Regions from separate parts of the Rhizobium pantanalense genome, predicted to be linked through region 2. Evidence: riboswitches for the same ligand, from Rfam matches in the RefSeq annotation. Region 2 holds a riboswitch; each other region holds the start of a gene.
The links. A riboswitch is a leader RNA that binds a small molecule or an ion and turns the genes downstream of it on or off. The one in region 2 is predicted to bind thiamine pyrophosphate.
Positions count from the first base shown of each region.

Region 1: it holds a riboswitch for thiamine pyrophosphate, as region 2 does, so the genes downstream of both, thiM (hydroxyethylthiazole kinase) here and thiC (phosphomethylpyrimidine synthase ThiC) in region 2, are expected to answer to the same signal.
Region 3: it holds a riboswitch for thiamine pyrophosphate, as region 2 does, so the genes downstream of both, thiB (thiamine ABC transporter substrate binding subunit) here and thiC (phosphomethylpyrimidine synthase ThiC) in region 2, are expected to answer to the same signal.

Region 1 is NZ_JAQJCH010000002.1:598,591-606,616, forward strand. Features, by position in the region: gene oiaX (3-oxo-isoapionate-4-phosphate decarboxylase OiaX) at 1-566, opposite strand, end outside; gene PH558_RS08820 (transcriptional regulator NanR) at 754-1,458, shown strand; gene PH558_RS08825 (hypothetical protein) at 1,562-1,774, shown strand; gene PH558_RS08830 (undecaprenyl-diphosphate phosphatase) at 1,976-2,848, shown strand; gene PH558_RS08835 (3-oxoacyl-ACP reductase) at 2,927-3,691, opposite strand; gene thiD (bifunctional hydroxymethylpyrimidine kinase/phosphomethylpyrimidine kinase) at 3,688-4,509, opposite strand; gene thiE (thiamine phosphate synthase) at 4,506-5,144, opposite strand; gene thiM (hydroxyethylthiazole kinase) at 5,141-5,944, opposite strand; TPP riboswitch at 5,998-6,094, opposite strand; gene PH558_RS08855 (DUF1127 domain-containing protein) at 6,329-6,475, shown strand; gene yghU (glutathione-dependent disulfide-bond oxidoreductase) at 7,040-7,915, shown strand.
Region 2 is NZ_JAQJCH010000002.1:413,945-421,970, forward strand. Features, by position in the region: gene PH558_RS08005 (hypothetical protein) at 1-168, opposite strand, end outside; gene PH558_RS08010 (thiamine phosphate synthase) at 331-942, opposite strand; gene PH558_RS08015 (thiazole synthase) at 939-1,712, opposite strand; gene thiS (sulfur carrier protein ThiS) at 1,715-1,912, opposite strand; gene thiO (glycine oxidase ThiO) at 1,903-2,880, opposite strand; gene thiC (phosphomethylpyrimidine synthase ThiC) at 2,882-4,708, opposite strand; TPP riboswitch at 4,802-4,934, opposite strand; gene PH558_RS08035 (hypothetical protein) at 5,066-5,809, opposite strand; gene PH558_RS08040 (porin) at 6,414-7,505, shown strand; gene PH558_RS08045 (TetR family transcriptional regulator) at 7,741-8,026, opposite strand, start outside.
Region 3 is NZ_JAQJCH010000004.1:93,577-101,602, forward strand. Features, by position in the region: gene PH558_RS12170 (ABC-F family ATP-binding cassette domain-containing protein) at 1-627, opposite strand, end outside; gene PH558_RS12175 (thiamine diphosphokinase) at 630-1,283, opposite strand; gene PH558_RS12180 (MarR family winged helix-turn-helix transcriptional regulator) at 1,356-1,883, opposite strand; gene PH558_RS12185 (MDR family MFS transporter) at 2,048-3,583, shown strand; TPP riboswitch at 3,654-3,770, shown strand; gene thiB (thiamine ABC transporter substrate binding subunit) at 3,819-4,847, shown strand; gene thiP (thiamine/thiamine pyrophosphate ABC transporter permease ThiP) at 4,858-6,495, shown strand; gene PH558_RS12200 (thiamine ABC transporter ATP-binding protein) at 6,488-7,216, shown strand; gene PH558_RS12205 (M48 family metalloprotease) at 7,486-8,026, shown strand, end outside.

The DNA of each region.
Region 1 (8,026 bases), 180 kb from region 2:
TAGGTCGGGCTCATGAGCTTCTCGTCATCCTTGATGAAATCGACGCCCGAGCCGATCAGCTCGCCGACAAGCGCGGCTGTTTCCTTTGGCCGAAGGCCGAGCGCCGGCTTGACGATCGTGCCGATGATCGGGCGGCCGCTGACGCCGGTCAGGCGCAAGCTGCCGGCAACACCGAATTGCGGCCCGGGATGTGCATCGCGAAAGGCCTCCGGCAGCTTCATGTCGACGATGCGGATGCCGGTCATGCCCTTGATCGAGAAGACGCCGCCGATCGCGATCGTCATCAGCGCCGCAAGATCGGTGCCGATCGCATCCAGCGGAAAGGCGATATCGACATCGGCGCGATGAATCGGGCCATGGTCCTCGGCTAGCTCCGGCCAGGTCGGGCGCTCGGCGTCGGCAAGGGAGCGGATCGCTAGGACACGCGCGGCCACACGCGCCTTGAGCTCTTCCGTCTCGCCCGGCACAGCGACGAAGGTGCCTGTCGACTGATCGCTGGCGATCTTGCGAGCCATCGCCTCGATGCTGCCTGATGTTTCGATGCGGTAGGTGATGGTGATGGTCATGAGTGGATGAATGCTCCTCTCGCCGACGATTTTTCGCGTGGCGCAAACTGGTGATCTGGTATAATGAGTATTCCAACTTCTGCAACGATTTTTTTTGTCCGGTTGCCGATAAGGCGACTCGTATGGGCTTCCGCCATGGCGGCCAAAAATGCATAAGGGAGGAAAAGCTTTGGGAAAGCGGGATTCCATGAGCCAGCCAGTCGAACAAATTGTACGTCGAAAGCTATCCGATGAAGTATTCGACCGACTGGAGCGGTTGATCACGTCGGGAGAGCTCAAGCCTGGCGATGAGATGCCGTCCGAGCGCGTTCTCATGGAGCGCTTCGGTGTCGGGCGCCCGGCGATCCGCGAAGCCATGCAGGCACTTGCCAATATGGGGCTGGTCAACATTTCCCACGGCGAACGCGCCAAAGTGCTTCAGTTGACGGCGAAGTCGATCTTCCGGCAGGTAGACCTCACCGCAAAGATCATGTTGTCGCAATCCTCCGACTCGCTCGAACAGCTGAAGAGCGCGCGCATCTTCTTCGAGCGCGGCATGGCACGCGAAGCAGCCCAACGCGCGAGCAAGAAGGATGTCGCCGATCTCAATGAGATCATCGAGCGGCAGCGCGCATCCCTCGGTCATGCCGAGGACTTCATTTCTGCCGATATGCAGTTCCACACGCGCATCGCCCAGATTTCCGGCAATCCGATCTTCGCCGCTGTCAGCGAAGCGATGCTCGCATGGCTGAAAGCCTATCATACCGACATGCTGATCTGGACGGGCAAGGAAAAGTTCACGCTGGTCGAACATGAGGAAATCCTTGCGCGCCTGGCTGAAAACGATGCCGATGGCGCCGAGCAGGCAATGCTCAAGCATCTGGAAAGATCGCGCGCGCTCTATACGAAGTGAACCTGTCGGTATTCGCCCTGCGACGGCGCTGTGCCCACGCGCCTTTGTCGTAATTCCTCCCCAATCCTTATGAAATCTGTGGCACACAAAAGAGGTGTGCGTGATGATCCATTTCCTTCAGCGAAACATGGCGTTTTTCCTGGCTTCGATCATGACGGCCGTCGCCATAACCCTTTACAATCTGGGCTGCCTTCTACTCAGGCATCATCACACGATGCTGCACGATTTGCATCATGCGGCAGGCGCTATCGTCCTGCTTGCCGGCTTCTACACCATGATCCGCTACATGCAGTCCTTGCCGGATGACGAAGGCTAGAAATACGCCAAACTCCGAAATTCGAGCCGGCAATTTCAGATAGAGTTCAGCCTGCGCGGCTATATCCTCGCCCTGTCCCGATGCGAAATCGGCGACGCCTTGACCAGGTGTTGCCAATTTCAAACCGGGAACCAGTTTCACAGCTAGTTCGTCGCACCGCTCCGGTGCAAAGCCCCCATGAACAACTGAGGATATCAAAACGTGGCTGATGTTTGTACGCAAGGCGTGGACACGGGCTTTGTCGCCCTGGGCTATGCCAAGATCGCAATTCTGGGCGTCGTGCAGGGATTGACCGAATTGCTGCCGGTCTCGTCCACGGCCCATATGCGCCTGGTGCCGGCCTTGCTTGGCTGGCAGGACCCCGGTTCTGCCTTCTCCGCTACGATGCAGCTTGCAGCACTTGCCGCGATCGTCTCCTATTTCTGGAGCGACGTTCGCTATGTCACCTTCGGGTCGCTTGATGCGATCAGGCAAAGGGACTGGCGTTCGCCCGCCATACGGCTTGCGATTGCCATCGTGATTGCCACCGTACCGATCGTGATCGCCGGCCTGCTGCTGTCATCCTCCCTGAATGCCTGTGGCACGTCATTCCGCAGCCTCTGGGTGATCGGTATCGCCTGTCTGGTCATGGGCCTGCTGCTGGCGATTGCGGAACTCTATAGCCGCCATCGGAAAGACATCGAGCAGATGACACTGATCGATGCCCTTTTCGTCGGCATCACCCAAGTCGGCGCGCTCGTTCCCGGCGTCTCTCGCTCGGGTTCAACGCTGACCGGCGCGCTCTTCCTCGGATTGAAGCGCGAGGAAGCGGCGCGGTTTTCCTTCCTGCTCGGCTTGCCCGCCATTGCGCTCGCCGGATTGAAGGAACTGTATGAGCTCCATAAGGCGCATATTCCGATGGAAGCCTGGTCGGTTCTGCTCGTCGGGCTGATCGTTGGCAGCATATCCTCCTTCATCACCATCTGGGGACTGATGCGTTTTCTCGAGCGCTTTTCGACCTGGCCTTTCGTCATCTACCGTATCGTGCTCGGCGCCGTCATTCTCTTTGGCGTGCTGACCGTGGGCTGGGCCTGAGCAAACTAACTTCAGCGTGCTGCGAAGCTTAAAAGATGGCGCTGCTCTCTAGGGCAGCGCCTTTTCGTTGCGGAGCTATTATCCGAAGACGAGACCGCCATCGACGATCAGGTTCTGTCCTGTAACGGCCCGTGCCCAGGGGCTTGCAAAGAAAAGAACAGCGTCGGCAGCCTCCTCGGGCGTGGTGACGCGGCGCAGCGGCGTATTTGCGGCAATGATGTCAAACACGGCTTCTGGTGTGGCGCTGCTGGCATCCGTTGTACGCAGAAGGCCGCCGGACACCATGTTGACGGTGATCCCCAGCGGGCCGAGTTCGGCGGCAGCGGTGCGGGTCAGCGACAGCAATGCCGCCTTGGCGGCGGTATAATTATGATAGGGCACCACAGGGTTCTGGAAAAGATTGGTGCCGATCGTCACGATCCGCCCAAAGCCTGCCTGCGCCATCGCCGGCTGCGCCTCCTGTATCAGGTTCAAGGCGCCTTGCAGCGCGGTTTCCAGCTGCCTGGCCATCTCGGCCCAGCTCAAGGCATCCAGCTTGGAACGCGCGTCACCGTTGAAGCTGAAATCAGCCAGCGCATTGTGGACGATGGTCGTCGGCGGTCCGAAATGCTCGGTCACCTCGAAGACAAGCCGCCTGGTGTCTTCGAGGTCGCGAACATCGGCTTGAAAGGCCTTCGCATGATCGCCGAGCTTTGCTGCGAGCACTTCTGCGCTTTCGCGGCTGGCGCGATAGTTGACCGCCACTTTCGCACCTTCCTGCGCGAAGGCCGTTGCTATGGCAGCACCGAGGCCGCGTCCCGCACCGGAAACGATGACAATCTGATCTTTGAGTGACAGGCTCATTTCTCTGCTCCTTGTCTGTTTGGCCAGAGCGCATGGAAATGCTGCACAGGCCCGTGACCGCTTCCGACGGAAAGCTGACCCGCGGCAGCAACCGCGGCGGCGAGATAGGCCTTGCCGACGGCGACAGCTTCGGGGAGCGACAGGCCCTTCGCGATCTCGGCCGCGATAGCGCTGGAGAGCGTGCAGCCTGTTCCGTGCGTATTCTTGGTAGGCAGCCGCTCGGCTTCGAACCAGGTCACATGATCGCCGCTCGCGAGCACATCCGGGCTTTCATCCCCTTCGAGATGACCACCCTTGACGAGGACCGCTGAAGGCCCGAGCGCTGCCAGCGCAAGCGCCTGGCGCGCCATGTCTTCGCGGCTTTTCGCCTCCACGTCATGCAACAGCGCAGCCGCCTCGGGCAGGTTCGGTGTAATGACGGTCGCAAGCGGCAGCAGCCGCGTGGTCAGCACGTCAACGGCATCGGCAGTCAGCAGAGCTGCGCCACCCTTGGCGATCATGACCGGGTCGAGGACGACGGGCGCATCGCGATGTCGCGCCAGAATGTCCGCGACGGCAGTGGCAATGGCGGCACTGGCGATCATGCCGATCTTGACGGCATCCACACGGACGTCGGCAAAGATCGCATTGATCTGGTCTGCCACGAAATGAGGGGGCACGGGATGGACGCCGGAGACGCCTTGCGTGTTCTGCGCGGTCAAGGCGGTCAGAGCCGCCATTCCATAAACGCCGCGGGCGGAGAAAGCCTTTAGGTCGGCCTGAATGCCAGCGCCGCCGGAGGGATCGGAGCCAGCGATGGATAAGACATTGCGGATCATTGGCGAGCCTCCTTGATGGCTTTCGCGATGATGGTTGTCGCGGCTTGCGGGTCCGGTTGGCCGCATATGGCCGAGACGACTGCGAGACCATCGGCGCCGGTCGAGTAAACGCTCGCGGCATGCTCCGCTTTCAGGCCGCCGATCGCGACGGATGGAACTGGGCAAAGCCTGATGATGCGGGCAAGCCCGTCGAAGCCGATCGGTTGCTTGTGGTCGGGCTTGGTGGGCGTGGCAAAGACCGGGCCGATCCCGGCATAGTCGACGACGCGGACATCTATCGAGGAGGCAAGTGCTTCCGTTTCCACTGAGAGGCCGAGGATCATGTCCGGCCCGATCGTGCGGCGGGCGTCGGCGGCATTCATATCTTCCTGGCCGATGTGAAGGCCGTCCGCGCCGATGGCGATGGCAGCCTCGACATCGTCGTTGACGATCAGCCGGATATTCGTTCCGTGCAGGATCCGCTTGAGCGCACGACCAGTCTCGATCATGGCGGTGGTCGAAGCCTCCTTGTCGCGAAGCTGGATGATGGTGGCGCCACCAGCCACCGCCGCCCGCGTTGTCTCCACCATGCCGAGATCACGGCATAGCAGCGGATCGAGGACGAGATAGAGCGAGAGATCGAAGTCTTTCTTCATGCTACCGATATCCCTGCATTGCGATCCAGCACTTCCGGGGTAAGGCCGGCGAGGGCATCGAGGAAGCGCCAGGAAAAGGAGCCTGGCCCGTCTGCAGCCACTCCCGCCTGTTTGCCGGCGACGGCGAAGACCGCGAGTGCCGCAACGGTCGCATCGAATGAATCATCCGGCGTTGCTGCAGCAAAGGCGCCGACGAGGCAGGTCAGCGAGCAGCCGAGGGCCGTCACCTGCGGCATGAATGATGAACCGCCGGCGATGCGCTTTGCCCTCCGCCCGTCGGTCACGAAATCCGTAACGCCGGTAACTGCAACGACGCAGCCATGCTTTCCCGCCAATTGCCGGGCGGAATCTTCGGCTTGTTCGACGGCGTCCCTGCTATCGACGCCCTGGCCGCGGCTCGTGCCGCCGGCAAGCGCGATGATCTCGGATGCGTTGCCGCGAATGATTGTCGGCCGCAGCTCCAGCAATTGGGCTACCGCCTTGCGACGAAACTGTGTCGCATAATGGGCGACGGGATCGAGGACCCAGGGCTTGTCCGCCTCGTTTGCCGATTGCGCGGCCTTCAGCATGCCCGCAAGCCAGCCGGATGAGAGCGTGCCGATATTGATCGTCAGCGCGCCGGAGATAGCGGCAAACTCGCCGGCTTCCTCTTCGGCATGTACCATTGTCGGCGATGCCCCGGCGGCAAGCATCACGTTGGCCACGATATTCATGGCGACGAAATTGGTGATGCATTGCACCAGCGGAGGATTGGCCCGCATGGTGCGAAGCTGATTGCCTGCTGTGATTTGGTTCTGCATATCGCCCCTTCTTTCGGGCGGGCGAGACGCGTGGGAACGACGTGCAGTGTTTGGCGAGGTCCCGAGCGACTCCCTCCGCCAGCATGATCTGGTTCAGGTTCGAAGGGTGCTTCTCAGCCCGCCGGATGGCGGACGCCCCTGTCTCTCATCTCTCTTCTTTTCGCAGACAAAGGAGGCGCTGTCATCAGCAAATCGCAAAGGCAGGCGTGACCGACGGGATGACGACCGCCTGCTTTTCGGGCGACATATGCAGTATGTGCATAGGTGCAGTGATTCCTTAGCTCTGCAAAAAGTCGAGGATTTCGACTATATATTTCTCATCGAAGCGACGGGAGCGCCAAGCACGGCAGCTCAGCTTCGAAAGCCCAAGGAAAGGGGATCATCATGAACGTAGCACGCTCTTTCAATAACTGGCGCAAGTATCGTCAGACGGTCGCCGAACTGGGCCGTATGTCCACGCGCGAACTGCATGATCTGGGTATCGATCGCGGCGAAATCCGCAACGTTGCCCGCGCAGCAATCGCTCGCTAACGGCCGCAACGGCTCCTTATAAAAGCTGCATTATGCCAGCGCCTGTTCCTCCGAGCAGGCGCTTTTGCTTTATGGGCATCCCGCTCATTCTTCGCCGCGCCGCCTGAAGATTGCGATCGGCCTAGCTGCCCGGTTTTCGCATAGCGCATAACTGCCTTGCAAAGAAATGCCTATGAACTGAGCAAAAGACTGGTATGTTCTTCTTATCGAAGCGATGCATCTCCTCCCGCATCCCTTCGCTTGGCAGACGTCCTTATCCTCCTCCCAGGGACGACTGCAGGAATAGCGGAACTCCTCCTCCCATCCGCTGTTCGGTTCTTGTAAAAAGCCTGCCGCTCCTCCTCCCGCGGCAGGCTTTTTCGTTTCATAAAATTTCCAAGCGATTGCGAATGGCTTAGCTTGGAAATGAGGCGACGCGGTTCAGTCCAAGCGGCAGGAGCGCTTCCGCATTAAAGAGTGCGCATTCTCCTCTCGCAAAAATGAAGAGCGGCCCCTATGTGCGACCTATGTAGCGCGCTACATCGAAGATCGCCCAAATTCGATTCCCGAAAAAGGAGGATGCCCATGACCGGTTCTGCCGAATATACGCCGCCGAAAATCTGGACCTGGAACAAGGCCAATGGCGGCCAGTTCGCCAATATCAATCGCCCGATCGCAGGCCCGACTCACGAGAAGGAACTGCCGGTAGGACGCCATCCCCTTCAGCTCTATTCGCTTGGAACGCCGAACGGCGTGAAGGTCACCATCATGCTCGAGGAGCTGCTGGCGCTCGGTCACAGCGGCGCTGAATATGATGCCTGGCTGATTAAGATCGGCGAGGGCGATCAATTCGGCAGCGGTTTCGTCGACGTCAATCCGAACTCGAAGATCCCGGCCCTGCTCGACCGCAGCGGCCCGAAGCCGGTTCGCGTTTTCGAATCGGCCTCGATTTTGATGTATCTCGCCGAGAAATTCGGCGCCTTCCTGTCGACCGAGCAGCCGGCTCGTGCCGAATGCATCTCCTGGCTGTTCTGGCAGATGGGCAGCGCTCCCTATCTCGGCGGCGGTTTCGGTCATTTCTACGCCTATGCGCCGACGAAGATCGAATATGCGATCGATCGCTTCGCCATGGAGGTGAAGCGTCAGCTCGATGTTCTCGATCGTCGCCTGGCCGAAAGCGAATATATCGCCGGCAGCGACTATACGATCGCCGATATCGCCATTTGGCCGTGGTACGGCGGTTTGGTCAAAGGCTGGCAGTATGGCGCGGCCGAGTTCCTGCAGGTGCAGGACTACAAGAACGTGCAGCGCTGGGCCGAGCAGGTCTACGCGCGTCCTGCCGTCAAGCGCGGCCGCATGGTCAACCGCATGTCGGGCGATCCGTCCGAGCAGCTGCGTGAGCGCCACGATGCCAGCGACTTCGAGACGAAGACGCAGGATAAGCTGGAAGCCGCCGGCTGATACGACAATTCCCTTTTGTAGAAATGAGCTCGCGGCCCTTTGAGCCGCGAGTTTTTTATTGTGCTTGCCACCGGGCGTTGCCGGTCTCGGCAGGTCAGCTTCGCTCCACCT
Region 2 (8,026 bases):
GATCGCGCCGCCATTGCCATGGTGGTGATGGCGACGCCAATCATCATGGCCGCGCCAGTCGCCGCGATGGCCATCGTAATACTGCGCCTGTGCGCTGCTGACGGGCGCCAATGCGCCGCCTACGACCGTAGCGGCCAGCAAGACCGTAAGAATTGTCTTCTTTATCATGACTACCTCCAAAGCAGCCTTTGTGCTCAGCGAATACGCGAGCCAATCTGATTAACGTCTTCAGCATGAATATGTTCAGCTGAATATTCTATGAATGGCCCGTTCATCGGCCAACAGCGACTGAAAGTAACCCCTCGTACGGGGCTCTGGGGCGCGAACTTGTCAATTTGGAGGCAGCCGCCGCGTCGCCTTCACCCATTCGAGTGTTCGCGAATCGGGGTCAGGATTGCGGGTGATATCTGTCACGACCGCGGCGATATCGGCGCCGTGCTCGAATACGCCCGCAAGGCGCTCGACCGTCAGGCCGCCGATTGCGACAAGCGGCCGATCGCCGATGCGAGCCTTCCATTCGCCGATCCGCTCAAGGCCCTGGGGCGCCCAGGGCATGATCTTGAGCACGGTCGGATAGATCGGCCCCAGGGCTATATAGTCGGGTTCGGCAGCAAGCGCCGTCTCCAACTCCGCCTCATCATGTGTCGAAAGCCCCAGCTTCAATCCGGCATCCCCTATGGCGGATAGATCGGCGGAAGCGAGATCTTCCTGGCCGAGATGGATGAAATCGCAACCCTCCTCGATCGCCAGCTGCCAATGGTCGTTGACGATCAATTGGCATCCATGCGCGGCGCAAATTGCCTTCGATTCGCGAATTTCAGCACGTACGTCGGAGGTTGGGCGATCCTTGACGCGCAATTGCACCAGCTTGACGCCGAGCGGCACCAGGCGCCTGATCCAGGCCGCACTGTCGACGATCAGGTAGAATGGGTCGAGCTTCATGAGAACACCGCCTTGCCGATGACCGGTGTCGATGGCACGGCCATGTCGCGCGGCTCCAGCATGCCGGCGCCAAATGCCTGTCTGCCGGCATCGATTGCCTTGGCGAAGGCTTCCGCCATCGCTGTCGGGTCGCCGGCGCCGGCAACGGCCGTGTTCAGGAGCACGGCATCGAAGCCTAGCTCCATGACGGTCGCCGCATGCGAAGGCCGGCCGATGCCGGCGTCCACGATCAGCGGCACCTGGGGAAAATGTGCCCGCATCGAGCGCAGAGCGGAGAGATTGAGCGGGCCTGCCGCCGTCCCGATCGGTGCGCACCAGGGCATCAGCACCTTGCATCCGGTTTCCAGCAGCCGCTCGGCGACGATGAGATCGTCCGTCGTATAGGGAAAGACCTCGAAACCATCGTCGGCGAGAATTCTTGCCGCTTCCACCAGCGCGAAGACATCGGGCTGCAATGTATCGTGGTTGCCGATCACCTCGAGCTTGACCCAGTTGGTCCGAAACACTTCGCGCGCCATTTTCGCGGTCAGGACCGCCTCGGATACGCCATGGCAGCCGGCGGTATTGGGAAGGACGCGAACGCCGAGTTCGCGAATCATCTCGAAGAATGCACCGCCATTGCGCCCTCCTGCGGTTTCCCTGCGCAGCGACACGGTGACGATCTCTGTTTGCGAACGTTTGACGGCTTCTGCCAGCACAGACGGGGAGGGGTAGCGTGCCGTGCCGAGAAGAAGGCGTGATGTGATTTGGGTTCCGTAGAGTTCAAGCATGGTCAGCCTCCCTGCATTGGTGTCAGGATTTCAATCCTGTCATCGTCGGTTAGGATGTGGTCGCCGCGCTCATCGCTATGGACGAGCTCGCCGTTGACGGCGGTTGCCAGCCACTCGCCCTCATATTCGAGCGCCGTGAGAAGCTGCGAAAGCGTAGTTGCTTCGACAATCTGCGCTTCGCCATTGATGATCAGGCGCATTGGCGGCTCCTTTCGTTGTGTCCGGAAAAGACGAGATTGGCGGCTTTCTCGGCCATCGCCGGCGCCAGCAGGAAGCCGTGACGATAAAAGCCATTGACGAAGACGGTCTCTCTCTCGCGTGTTACGCGGGGAAGATTATCAGGAAAGGCAGGTCGGATGCCGGCGTCTGTTTCGATTACGGCGGCTTCCGCAAAGGCCGGGTGCAGCGCATAGGCTGCATTCAGGAGCTCCATCAGCGAACGGGCGCTGATCGGCCCTTTGAAATCGGTCTCGATCATCGTCGCGCCGACCATGAACAGGCCGTTGCCGCGCGGCACGATATAGACGGGAAAACGCGGATGCAGCAGGCGGACGGCGCGCGAAAGCGAGACCTCGTCGCTTTGCAGATAGAGCATTTCGCCGCGCACGCCGCGCAAATCGCGGATGCGGCCAATGCTGGCAGCCCCCGTGCAGTCGACGATGTCAGAGAAGCTATCGTCATCCAGGGGCCCGTCGACAAAGGTGACGCCTTTTGCAGATAGATCGTCCTTCAATGATTGCAGGATCTCGCGCGGATCGAGATGTGCTTCCTGCGGAAAGACCAGACCCTGGCGGAACCGGCCGGCAAGCGAAGGCTCAAGGGCGGCGATGTCGTCTTCGTCCAGCCAGCGGTAATCCGTCGTGCGGCTGGCGAATCGCTTCAGCTCGTTTTGATCGCGGTTCGGCGCGACGACGAGCGTTCCGTTGCGGACGACCTTGCCCGGCAGAATCGCTTCCCATCGATCGGCGGAATCGCGGCCGAGTGTCAGCACAGCTTCATCGGCACTTTCACGTTCGCACCATGGCGCCAACATGCCGCCGGCAAGCCAGGAGGCGGCGCGCTGAAAATCCCGGCTTGGATCTGAGATCGTCACCTCTGCTCCGCGCCGGATCAGCTCGTGAGCGACCGTGAGGCCGGCAACGCCGGCCCCTTTGACGAGGATGTGCATGTCATTCGGCCGGCTGGGCAGGGGCTTCGACCGGCATATAGAGATCGCCGCCCTCCCGATATTTCGCCGCCATGGCTTCGAGCCCTTCCTTCTGTGCTTCGGCGCGGATGTCATGCGAGATCCGCATGGAGCAGAATTTCGGCCCGCACATCGAGCAGAAATGCGCAACCTTGTGGGCTTCCTTCGGCAAGGTTTCGTCATGGAAGCTGCGAGCGGTATCCGGATCGAGCGACAGGTTGAACTGATCCTCCCAGCGGAACTCGAACCTCGCGCGTGACAATGCGTCGTCGCGAACCTGCGCGGCCGGATGCCCCTTGGCGAGGTCGGCCGCATGAGCGGCGATCTTGTAGGTGATGACGCCGGTCTTGACGTCGTTGCGATCGGGCAGACCCAGATGCTCCTTCGGAGTGACGTAACACAGCATCGCCGTGCCGAACCAGCCGATCATGGCAGCGCCGATCCCGGAAGTGATGTGATCGTAGCCCGGGGCGATATCCGTCGTCAGCGGCCCAAGCGTGTAGAAGGGCGCCTCGCCGCAGACGGCGAGCTGCTTGTCCATGTTCTCCTTGATCTTGTGCATCGGAACATGGCCGGGGCCTTCGATCATCACCTGGCAGTCTTTAGCCCAGGCGATCTTCGTCAACTCGCCAAGCGTCTCGAGTTCGGCAAATTGCGCGGCGTCGTTGGCATCGGCAATCGAGCCTGGTCGCAGGCCGTCTCCGAGCGAGAAGGAGACGTCATAGGCGCGGCATATGTCGCAGATTTCCTCGAAATGCTCGTAGAGGAAGCTCTCCCTGTGGTGATGCAGACACCACTTGGCCATGATCGAGCCGCCGCGCGAGACAATGCCGGTGACGCGGTTGACGGTGAGCGGGATGTAGTGCAGCCGCACACCGGCATGGATGGTGAAGTAGTCGACGCCCTGTTCGGCTTGCTCGATCAGCGTATCGCGATAGATTTCCCAGGTCAGTTCCTCGGCAATGCCGCCGACCTTTTCCAGCGCCTGATAGAGGGGCACGGTGCCGATCGGCAGTGGCGAATTGCGGATGATCCATTCGCGAATGTTGTGGATGTTGCGGCCGGTCGAAAGATCCATGACGGTATCGGCACCCCAACGGGCGGCCCAGATCATCTTCTCAACTTCCTCCGCCATCGAGGAGGTGACCGCGGAATTGCCGATATTGGCGTTGATCTTTACCAGGAAGTTCCGGCCGATGATCATCGGCTCGCTTTCCGGGTGATTGATGTTGGCCGGAATGATCGCGCGGCCGGCTGCGACTTCCCGGCGGACGAATTCAGGCGTGACGTGATCGGGAATATGCGCGCCGAAGCTTTCGCCGTCACGGACCAGCGCTTCGGCCTTGGCCTTGCGGCCGAGGTTCTCGCGGATGGCGATGAATTCCATTTCCGGCGTGATGATGCCGGCGCGCGCATAGGCGAGTTGGGTGACTGCCTTGCCATCCTTGGCGCGCAGCGGCTGGCGCTTGGCCGGAAATTCCGGTGTCAGCCGTTCACCTGTGACGAAGCCGTTGTCTTCGGGACGCACATGGCGGCCCTCATAGGCCTCGACATCGCCGCGGGCGAGCACCCAGTCGCGGCGCAACTGCGGCAGGCCCTCTTCGATGCGGATATCCGCGCCTTCGACGGTATAGGGGCCGGACGAATCGTAGACGATAACTGGCGGCTCGCCCGATGTCGGATGGACGCTGATTTCGCGCATCGGCACGCGGATATCGGCATGGATATCCCCGGTGACATGGATTTTTCGAGAGGCCGGCAGCGGGCCGGTGGTGACGGTCGGAGTGAGGTTCTTTGCGGCAATATTCATGGTGTGAGGCTCCAAGTTGCAGTTGGAGACCCAGTCAATCAGCCGGAATGATGAAAAGACGCCCGGCATGGAATCCAGGCGGGAATCCGAAGCCATCGAGCGCTTGCACCGTCCCTACGCCAGTATGAACTGGATCAGGTTCAACGGGTCACTGCGCCCACAATCGGCAAAGCCGTATTGTTCAGCAGTATCTCAGCCCCTTGCCGGGACCCCCCTGGTGAATGTCAAAAAGGCTATGCCTTACTCTTGTCCTCTGTCAACCCCGCAGCGACGGTCGCATTTTTCGGGAGATTGATCATTGCTGCGCCGTCGAATTACAACTTTATCGCGCAGATCATCGCGCGGGCTTGCCGCGCCCTAGTAACGTGGTGTCGTATTGCCGACGAAGCGATGGGGACCGGTATGAGACAGTTTGCTCGCGGTATCGAGCCAGATCTTGCCGCCGAGGGCGCGCCAGCGGTGACAGAAGGCGAAGTCCTCGCTGAGATAGATCCCCGTTCCCTCCTCGACCATGCATTCGAACAGGGCGTATTGGGTGCTGGGCGAGCGTTTGGTGCTGGGATAGGCATGGATTGCGTTGTAGCGCAGCTCTGGATAGGCCGCGATCATTCTTTCTATGACGTTGCGCTTGATCAGAAGCATGCCGGTGCCTGCATAGATGGCGCTGACGAAATCGCCATCACGCTCTGCAACCTGGCCGACAAGTGGGGTTCCGACATAGTGAAGTGCGGCTGCCGCAAGTGTTTCGCCGTCTGCTGAATTGATGCGGGCCGCCGTCTCCCAATCGTAATCCTTGATCGGATACATGGCGGCGACCACATCCTTATCGGCTTCCAGAAGCCTCATGACCTGATCAGGCTCGAAGCTGATGTCCGCGTCGATGAAGAGCATATGGGTGGCCGTCGTATCGTTCAGGAAGGACGAGACAAGCGTGTTTCGGCTGCGGGTAATCAGGGCGTCATTGCCGAGCAGAGCCAGCGTCAGCTGTATGCCTGCCTGCGCTCCCGTCTGCATCAGCGAGAAAATGGATTGCATGTAGTCCTTGGTAACGAGGCCGCCGAAGCAGGGGGTCGCTATGAAGATCAGCCGGTTCTCATTCATTCGCGATTTTCCCTCTTCGATGGCGCGAGTCGGCGGAATCTAGGAAAATTCAATATTTCTGTGTGTAGCGAATTATTGAATTTTATTGCTGATCTTTGCTCAAGCCGACGGTCATTGTGCCGCGGAATTCCCCATGGCCATATCACGACCAGATTGAGCCGCCACGGCGTCATCGACTGTCGATATCGCGCTGGCCCCGGATGCGGTGACGGCCCTGACTGACAGGCGTTCTTGTGAACAGGGATATCCTTGCGATCCCTGCCGGGTGCCGCCATGGCCTGCTGTCGCGAGTTGCATTTAAGCAACAGAGGCCAAGACTAACGCCCCAGCGCCCTTCATATAATTGACAAACATACGGGCTGTTTGTAAATCCAATACAGGACATAAGTTGTCTTACGGTCGAGCAATCGGCCGGATCGGTAGAGGCATTTCAAAACCTTTTACCGCGGGGGTAATCATGAAGGTTCGAGGGGACTCAAGCCAACATTAGGTGCGTATTTGCCGGGCTGCCCGGTCGTGTTTAGACCAAACCGATCCCCAGGGTAGTGTTCCAGTTCTGCGCTCGCGGTAAAATAGAAATGCATAATACAACCAGGAGTTTAAAATGAACATCAAGAGCCTTCTTCTCGGCTCCGCTGCTGCTCTGGCAGCAGTATCCGGTGCCCACGCAGCAGACGCGATTGTCGCCGCTGAGCCGGAGCCGCTGGAATACGTTCGCATCTGCGACGCATACGGTGCTGGCTACTTCTTCATTCCGGGCACGGAAACCTGCCTCAAGATCGGCGGCCGCGTCCGTACCGAAGGCGAATGGTACGATGCCTACAACCCGAACAGCAAGAACGGTACGCTCTGGCATACCCGCGCCGAGCTGAGCGTCGATACCGCGACCGATACCGAGTACGGCCCGCTGAAGACCAACACGGTCATCCGTTGGGACTGGAACGACGGCAACTCGACCTCCACCAAGCTGCTGTTCGCCAACATCAGCCTCGGCGGCTTCCTCGTCGGTAAGGCCGACTCGCAGTATAACTACTACATCGGTTACGCCGGCGACGTCATCAACGACGACGTGATCTATGACGGCCCGTACGAACTCAACCAGTTGACCTACACCTACGATGCCGGCAATGGCTTCACGGCTGTCGTCTCGGTTGAAGACTCGAACTCCAGCGGCTCCGACGCCTCCTACGGCTCAAGCTGGTGGTCTGACGACAAGGGCAACCACTACGCTCCTGACGTCGTTGCCGGTGCTGGCTTCAAGTCCGGTGCATGGGGCTTCAAGGTCGTCGGCGGTTACGACTCGATCGTCGAAGAAGGCGCCATCAAGGCTCGTGTCGATGCCGACTTCGGTACCTTCTCGGCCTTCTTGATGGGCGGCTGGAACACGGACGGCGACAAGCTGAACAAGTACGCAGGCACCAACCTCGATCGTTCGGCTTGCCCTGTTAACGATGAATCGAAGTGCGGCTGGGGTGACTGGGCTGTCTGGGGCGGCGTTGGCGTTCCGATCAACGAAAAGCTGAAGTGGAACCTCCAGCTCGCCTACACCGACTCCAAGATCTTTGCCGCAACCACCAACGTCAAGTGGAACCCGGTCAAGAACCTGCTCATCGAGCCGGAAGTCTCCTACACCAACTTCGATTCTGTGAACCAGGATCAGTGGGCTGGTATCCTGCGCTTCGAGCGTAGCTTCTAATATTGAATTACCCGGCTTAGCGCCGGGTATGAGAAGCCTGACGTTCCAATCCGTCAGGCTTCTTCTATCGATCGGTTGACCTCCGATCAAAGCAAAGGATCTGGCTTTCCCTCCGGATCCTTTTTTATTTCCAGCTTTTGGCAACCGATTCAGCGCTCAGCAGAAGCTTAAAGCCGCTATCGTTGGTTCTCTTCACTTCCGAAGGGAAAACCGCTGTAAGCTTTTTCCGATACCGTCACATCGCGGTAATCGCCAGCTCCTGCGTCTGTGCCAGCGGGAACCAGGTCTTCAGCACCATCCTTATGAACATCTGTCCACACGGGACCAGTTCGAAACTGCCCCGGTCGAGCGTCCATTCGGTGATCAGGCCGCCGATGACTGCTGTCAGAGCGGAAGCGGCCGTATCCGGCGTCCAGGGAGCCGGAAGCTTCGTCTTTTCGTCCATCAGGGTGAAAATGCGTTCGAAATTTTCATGCATGTCATGCCGGAACGAGCTCGCCCGGCTTGTCGTCCCGTCGCAA
Region 3 (8,026 bases), on a different contig from region 2:
ATCGCGCCACGCCTCGAAATGAGCAAAGCCTCTGTCCAGACGACGGGACGTGCCACGGTCGAGCCAAACCGTTGCGGTCGACACCTTTTCGAGAAAACGACGGTCATGCGAGATCAAGACAAGCGCGCTGCGACTCTTCTGCAATTCGCCTTCCAGCCATTCGATGGTCGGCAGGTCGAGATGGTTCGTCGGCTCGTCGAGCAGCAGGATATCCGGTTCCGGCGCCAAAACACGAGCAAGCGCCGCGCGGCGTGCTTCGCCGCCGGAAAGGTTCTTCGGATCCTCTTCGCCGGTCAGGCCGAGATGCGAAAGGAGATAGGTGACGCGATAGGGATCATCACCAGGCCCGAGGCCAGCTTCGGCATAGGCCGCGACCGTCTTGTAACCGGTAAAATCGGGCGCCTGCTCAAGATAGCGCACGGTCGAGGACGGATGACGGAAGACTTCGCCTGACTGCGCCTCGACGAGGCCGGCGGCGATCTTCAGGAGCGTCGACTTGCCGGAACCATTGCGTCCGACAAGGCAGATCTTGTCGCCCGGCTCCACCTGCAGGCCGGCACCGGCGAGCAACGGCGCACCGCCGAAGCTCAGGAAGATGTCGTCGAGTTTCAGAATGGGAGGGGCCAAGATCAGACTCCGGAAAGGTCATAAGGGCGGGCAAGAACGATCGCCCTGCCGCTGCCGAGCGAAAAGCGCACATCGCCTTCCGCCACATTGGAAATGGTGCGCGACGCGCCGAAGGGCAAATAAAAATCGCGCAGGGGGTAACGGGCATTGTCGATGAACAGACCCGTCAGATCGCTGAATCCGAGGACCGAAAACAGCGAGCCTGATGGTAGCGCCAGCGTGACATCGCCCGGCGGAAGCGGCACCGCCTCCTCGTCACCCGAGGTCAGCAAGATATCGAGGCCCTTTTCGGCCAGATGCATGCCGTAAAGCAGGTGCTGGATTGCATGGTCAGAGCGCTCTCCACCCATGGCGCCGGCAAGAATCAGTCTCGTGGCGCCGCGATCGATCGCTTCCGAGACGGCAATCTCGCCATCAGTCGCAGCCTTCGCCGCCGGATAGGGCTGCTTGGGCACATTGGGAAAGGCAGCCTGCAAATCGGTGGGCGTGGAATCGAAATCGCCGACCCACAGCTCAGGCTTCACACCAAGCGCGATCGCATGGCGCATGCCGCCATCGGCCGCGATGAAACGGCTGCCGGAAACGGCATCGCGCAGCCGCTCCGTCAAACGAAGCTCGCCGCCAAGCAGAATGGTGAAGGTGGTGGACTGGCTCATGAGGCAAGCCCATAGCGCAAAGTCGTATCTCTAGGGAAGAGCGCCATGCTCAAGAACAACCGCGCCAACCGCTCAGTCGTCCGTTTCCTTGATGCGCGCCTGGAAAACCCGCTCGTAGCCGCTGACATAGCGATCGAACAGCAGCGAGAAATTCTCGATTTCCTTCGGCGTCCAATCGGCGAAGATGCTGCCGATGACGGAATATTTCTGCGCCTGGATCTCCGACAGCAATCGCTGCCCGAGCGCGGTCAACACAACCACAATACGCCGTGCGTCCGCTTGCGATGCCTTGCGGCGCAGGACGCCGCGCGTCACCATGTCGGCAACGATGCGGCTCGCCCGCGACGGATCGATGCGCAGCATCTCGGCAATCGTGCCGACGGTGACTTCACCCGTCGCCTCGGCCTGCCGGACGACATCGAGGACGTCGAGATGCGAAAGCTCGAGACCTGGCGCTACGCTCTGGATGGCAAGCCTGCCGATCATGCGGCGGCCCGTCAGCAGACGCATGCGCGTCATCGCATGGCCGATACGCAGTAGATTCTCGTCGTCGGTCAGGGCCTGGGCTTCAATTTCACGTGTATTCGTCGCAGATGTCATCTTTCCACCATATCAGAGGCGGCAAAGAAATAAAACATGCAAACAGCATTCACCTGTCATTGACATTTATATGCTAATGGCACACATATATCGGCTATGAAAACCGGCGTCCTGCGCATTCGATCGACCGCGCAGCGTTTCGGCCAAGTTCGGATTTTTGCCCCATGGACATGCAGACAACATTCTCGCCGCTCGTGGCGGATCATAAACGGCGGCTTATCCTCTTCCTGTTTCTGATGACTGCCATGTTCATGGCAACACTCGACAACCAGATCGTCTCGACCGCACTGCCGACGATCGTCGGCGAATTCGGGCATCTGGAGCGCTTCGGCTGGATCGGATCGGCCTATCTTCTCTCGCTCTCCGCCGTCATGCCCGTCTACGGCAAGCTCGGCGATCTCTTCGGACGCAAATATGTAATGATGACGGCGATCGCGATCTTCACGGTCGGCTCCGCCGTCTGCGGCCTTGCCGTCTCGATGGATACGCTGATCGCCGCCCGCGTCCTTCAAGGCTTCGGCGGCGGCGGCATCATGGTCTCGATCTTTGCCGTGAACGCCGATCTCTTCGAGCCGCGCGAGCGCGCCCGCTACCAAAGCTATTCGAGCCTTGTGCTCATGGCTTCCGGCGCCATCGGCCCCGTTCTCGGCGGCACGATGAGCGATCTTTTCGGCTGGCGCTCGATCTTTCTCGTCAACGTGCCGATCGGCTTCATCGTGCTGGCCGGTCTCGCCTTCATGCTGCCTTACCGCAAACCGGCCCGACGCCCGAAGATCGACTATGCCGGCGCAATCGTTCTTGCGTTGACGACGACGAGCATCGTGCTTGCCGCCGACGGCACCGAGCTTTTCGGATCGCTGCTGTCGCCACAATGCCTCGGCATCATCGCCTTCGGCGTCATCTGCGCCATCGCTTGGGTCTTCATCGAGCGCCGCGCACCAGAACCCATCGTGCCGATGACGCTGTTCCGCAATCCGACATTCGGCCTCCTGCTGATCATCTCGATCACCAGCGGTGCCGTCGCTATCGGCATGGTGAATTATTTCGCGCTCTTCCTGCAGACGACGACGGGCCTTTCGCCGTCGATGGCCGGGCTGCTGTTCATTCTGCTGACCGGCGGCATCGTCTGCGGTTCGCTATCGGCCGGTCGGCTGATCGCCGCGAGAGGGCGCTACAAGCCCTTCGCCGTCGCAAGTGCTGCCTGCAGCGCCATCGCATTCGGCGCGCTTGCCTTCCTGCCAGCCGGCACGCCCATCGTCGTCATCGGCGGCCTGATGCTGCTGCACGGTATCGGCATCGGCCTTGCGCAGCAGGTACCGGTTATCGGCGTGCAGAACGCAGCGGCTTCCCGTGACGTCGGCGCGGCAACGGGTGCCGTCACGCTCTCGCGCATGGGCGGCGCCTCCATCGCCATCTCCATCTACGGCGCCATCATCGCCGCCAAACTCGGCAATGTCGGCGTCTCCATATCAGGCGTATCCGATATCGAGCAGCTGACACCGAAAATGATGGCGGCTTTGCCGGAAACAACCCGCGAGGCAGTCGCCAATGCCTATGCGAGCGCCTTCAGCCCGCTGTTCATGACCGCCGCGGGCATCTGCCTTCTCGGCCTTTTGACCGCGCTGACGCTGAAGAACGTGCAGCTTCCGGGGGCGACGAAGAAATTCGAAAGCCCGGCGGTCGCGGAGGCTGCCGAGTAAATCGTTCATGCTGCAATCGGCAAGGGCATCATTTCCCTTGTCATCCCTCCGTCACAAGGCTAAATCTGCCGACGCTCTAACGGGGTGCCCTGTGTTCTTTTGAACATTTGGCTGAGAGGCTTTCACCGGCCAACCCGCGGAACCTGATCCGGCTAACACCGGCGGAGGGATTAGACGCGTGACGAACTCATAGCGCCCTTTCCCCTTCAGACGAAACCAAAGTGGAGGCGCCACCATGCACAACCGTTCGCTATTGTCATTCTTCGCCGGCTTGGCCCTTGCAGCCGGAACGGCTTTTTTTGTCGCGCAGCCTGCCGCTGCAGCCGACAAGACCCTGACCATCTACACCTATGAGAGCTTCACCGCCGATTGGGGCCCGGGCGCCAAGGTCAAGGCAGCCTTCGAGAAGACCTGCGGCTGCACGGTCAACTACGTCGCCGTCACCGATGGCGTCGCACTTCTCTCCCGCCTGAAGCTGGAAGGCACCGGCACCAAGGCCGATGTCGTTCTCGGCCTCGACACCAATCTCATCGACGAGGCCAAAGATACCGACCTCTTTGATGTAAGCGGCGTCGACACCTCGGCCCTCAAGGTTCCCGGCGGCTTCAAGGACGACGTCTTCGTGCCCTATGACTACGGCCATTTCGCCGTGATCTATGACAGCCAGACGGTCAAGAACCCGCCGAAGAGCATGAAGGATCTCGTCGAGGGCGATCCCAATCAGAAGATCGTCATCGAAGATCCGCGCACATCGACGCCGGGTCTCGGGCTGCTGCTCTGGGTCAAGTCGATCTATGGCGACAAATCCGCCGATGCCTGGGCGAAGCTCAAAGGCCGTATCCTGACAGTCACCCCCGGCTGGTCGGAAGCCTATGACCTCTTCACCAAGGGCGAAGCGCCGATGGTGCTCTCCTATACGACGTCGCCTGCCTATCACATGATCGAGGACAAGACCGACCGCTATCAGGCAGCCGCCTTCTCGGAAGGGCATTACATCCAGATCGAGGTCGCCGGCCTCATCAAGTCCTCGCCGAACAAGGAACTTGCCCGCGACTTCCTCAAATTCATGATCTCACCGGGCTTCCAGGATATCATTCCGACAAGCAACTGGATGATGCCGGTTTCAGCCACTTCGGAGCCGCTGCCGGACGCCTTCAGCAAGCTCGTGGTGCCGTCGAAGACCTTCCTGATGAGCCCCGCCGATGTCGACAAGAACCGCAAGGCCTGGATCGACGAATGGCTGGCCGCCACCAGCGGCAACTGATGCTTTGACGATACTCACGGCACCAGAGCGAAGACGCGCCATTTCCGGCGGGGCAGTCAGCCTCGCAGGCATCGTGCTCTTCGTCGGGATCGCCGTGCTCGTTCTGCTCGCCGCCGGCATTGACTCCGGCGGCATCAATCCCCTGGCAGATCCCTACTTGCTGCGCGTCCTGCGCTTCACGCTGTTGCAGGCGGTGCTCTCGACGCTGCTTTCCGTTGTACTCGCCATTCCGATCGCGCGCGCATTGGCGCGCCAGCCGCGCTTTCCCGGCCGCCTTTGGCTCATCCGGCTGATGGCCGTACCGATGGGCCTGCCCGTGCTGATCGGCGCGCTTGGCCTCCTCGGCATATGGGGCCGGCAAGGTCTGCTCAATCAGACCCTCGCAACTCTTGGCCTGTCGCAACCTATCAGCATCTACGGCCTTGCCGGCATCCTGCTTGCGCATGTCTTCTTCAACATGCCGCTCGCCTGCAGGCTGATGCTTGCCGGGCTGGAACGTGTTCCCGCGGAATATTGGCTTGTGGCCGGCGGGCTCGGCATGAAGCCCGCCTCGGTCTTCCGCTTCATCGAATGGCCCGTCCTGCGTGGCCTCATTCCCGGCATCGCCGGCCTGATCTTCATGCTCTGCGCCACCAGCTTCACGCTGGTCCTGATCCTCGGCGGCGGTCCGGCTGCGACAACACTGGAAGTGGCGATCTATCAGGCGCTCCGCTTCGATTTCGATCCCGGTCGCGCCGTCATGCTGTCGCTGCTGCAAATGGTCATCACTCTCGTCATCCTCGGTGCCATGACACTGTTTCGTGCCCCTGACGATCATGGCCTCACCAGCGGCCGCGCCCTGCGGCGCATCGACGGGCAGGCGTCTGCCCGTCGATGGATCGATGCCGCTCTGTTATCGGCGGCCACGCTCTTTCTCGCCCTGCCGCTCGCTTCGGTCGTCGTCACCGGCCTTGAGGCGAACCTCTTCAAACTCGCCGGCCAGCCGATCTTTCTGCAGGCGGCCGTCACCAGCTTGGCGATTGCGCTCGCCGCCGGATTCCTGGCCGTCCTGACATCCTTTACGATCATCCGCGCCCGATCGGTGATATCGGCGGATCGCCGCAAGACCTTCAGGCTCCACGGTCTGGCAATCGTGTTGAGCGGAAGCTCATCGCTCATCCTGCTGGTCCCGCCCATCGTGCTGGCAACGGGCTGGTTCCTGGCACTCCGGCCATTGGGCGACCCGAGCCGCTTTGCGGCCATCCTGATCGTCGTCATCAACGCGCTGATGGCGCTGCCCTTCGTCATCCGTGTCATCGAGCCAGCCTATGCGGTCCATGTCCGTCGCACCGAACGGCTGGCGGCAAGCCTCGGCCTTCACGGCATTTCCCGCCTTCGCCTCATCGATTGGCCCGGCTTGCGCAAGCCGCTCTTCACGGCACTTTCCTTCGCCATGGCGCTGTCGCTGGGCGATCTCGGCGCTGTGGCCCTCTTCGGTTCGGACAGCTTGATGACCCTGCCGTGGCTGGTCTATAGCAAGCTCGGCAGCTACCGCACCAATGATGCCGATGGATATGCCTTGATCCTTGGCCTGGTATGTCTTCTCCTGACCATTGCCGGCACAGCCGGCCAGGGCGCACGGGATGACGAAAGCAAGCGACATGACTAACGCCCACGACATGAAGGAACAGGGCATTGCCATGGCCGGTGTCGAACTGCGCCTCGGCACCCATGATTTCCGCTTCGACTGTGATTTACCACAGGGCAAGATCATCGCCGTCGCCGGTCCGTCGGGATCAGGAAAATCGACCTTCCTCAATTTGCTAGCCGGCTTCGAACCGCCGGATCGGGGCCGCATTCTGCTTGCCGGACAGGACGTAACCGGCCTGCACCCCGCCGAACGGCCCGTGTCGCTCGTCTTCCAGGACAACAACCTCTTTGCTCATCTCGACCTCTTCACCAATATCGGTCTCGGCATCAGCCCATCGCTGAGACTCTCGGCGCAGGACCGGCAAAGGGTCTCGAAAGCCCTGGCGCGCGTCGGACTGCCCGGTTTCGAGACGCGCAAACCGGGAACGCTCTCCGGTGGCGAACGGCAGCGCGCCGCTTTCGCTCGGGCTCTGGTGCGCGACAAGCCGATCCTGCTGCTCGACGAACCCTTCGCCGCCCTCGATCCCGGTCTGCGCTCCGGCATGGTCGAACTTCTGAAAACCCTGCATCGCGAAACCGGCAATACCGTGCTGATCGTCTCGCATGATCCGGCCGAAGTGCGGCGCCTTGCCGACCACGCCGTCTTCATCGATGGCGGCACCATCAAGCTCGCCGCTCCCATCGGGGCCTTCCTGGAGACGGACAGCATTCCGGCTCTGACCACATTTCTGCAACATTGATTGCGTCGCAGCATCTTGCCGCCGGTTTTGCCTTAATTTCGTCGCGGCAAGCGGCTGAAAGTCCTGGGGAATGCTTGCTAAAATACAACGCCGCCACATTTAAACGGAGTCTCGCTATGCAACCGGTGCCAAAATCGGCTACAGCAAGGGGTGGAGACCGTCCGGGTAAATGCGGATCGATGGGGCGGAAGTAACCTTTGTCGGCGCACGACGATGATCGGCCCGGTAACGATCAACCGGATTTGGCGCCGAGCCGGCATGACAGCGAAATGAGTAGGATACAGGTCCTGAAGCAGAGCAAGCGAGCAGAACGAAGGATCAGCGCGACCGTCGCAGCCCGTTTGCGCCGCTTTGTCCCCTTCCTTGCTGCTACATTGATATTGAACAGCTGCCAGACGGTACTGGACCAATCCTATCAGCCGAGCGTTTCTCCCTCTGCCAATCCGCAGATCGTCTCCGAAGTCCAGAAGAACGACCCGCGCGCGCAGATGGGCGCTCGCGAGCACCCGCGCATCCTCGCAAGCTATGGCGGTGAATATAAGGACGCCAAGACCGAGCGGCTCGTCGCCCGCATCGCCGGCGCCTTGACCAGCGTGTCGGAAAATCCGCAGCAGTCCTATCGCATCACCATTCTCAATTCACCCTCGATCAACGCCTTCGCTCTGCCGGGCGGCTACCTCTATGTCACGCGCGGCCTGTTGGCGCTCGCCAACGACGCTTCCGAAGTCGCTGCCGTGCTGGCGCATGAAATGGCGCACGTCACCGCCAACCACGGCATCGAAAGGCAGAAACGCGAGGAGGCCGAAGTCA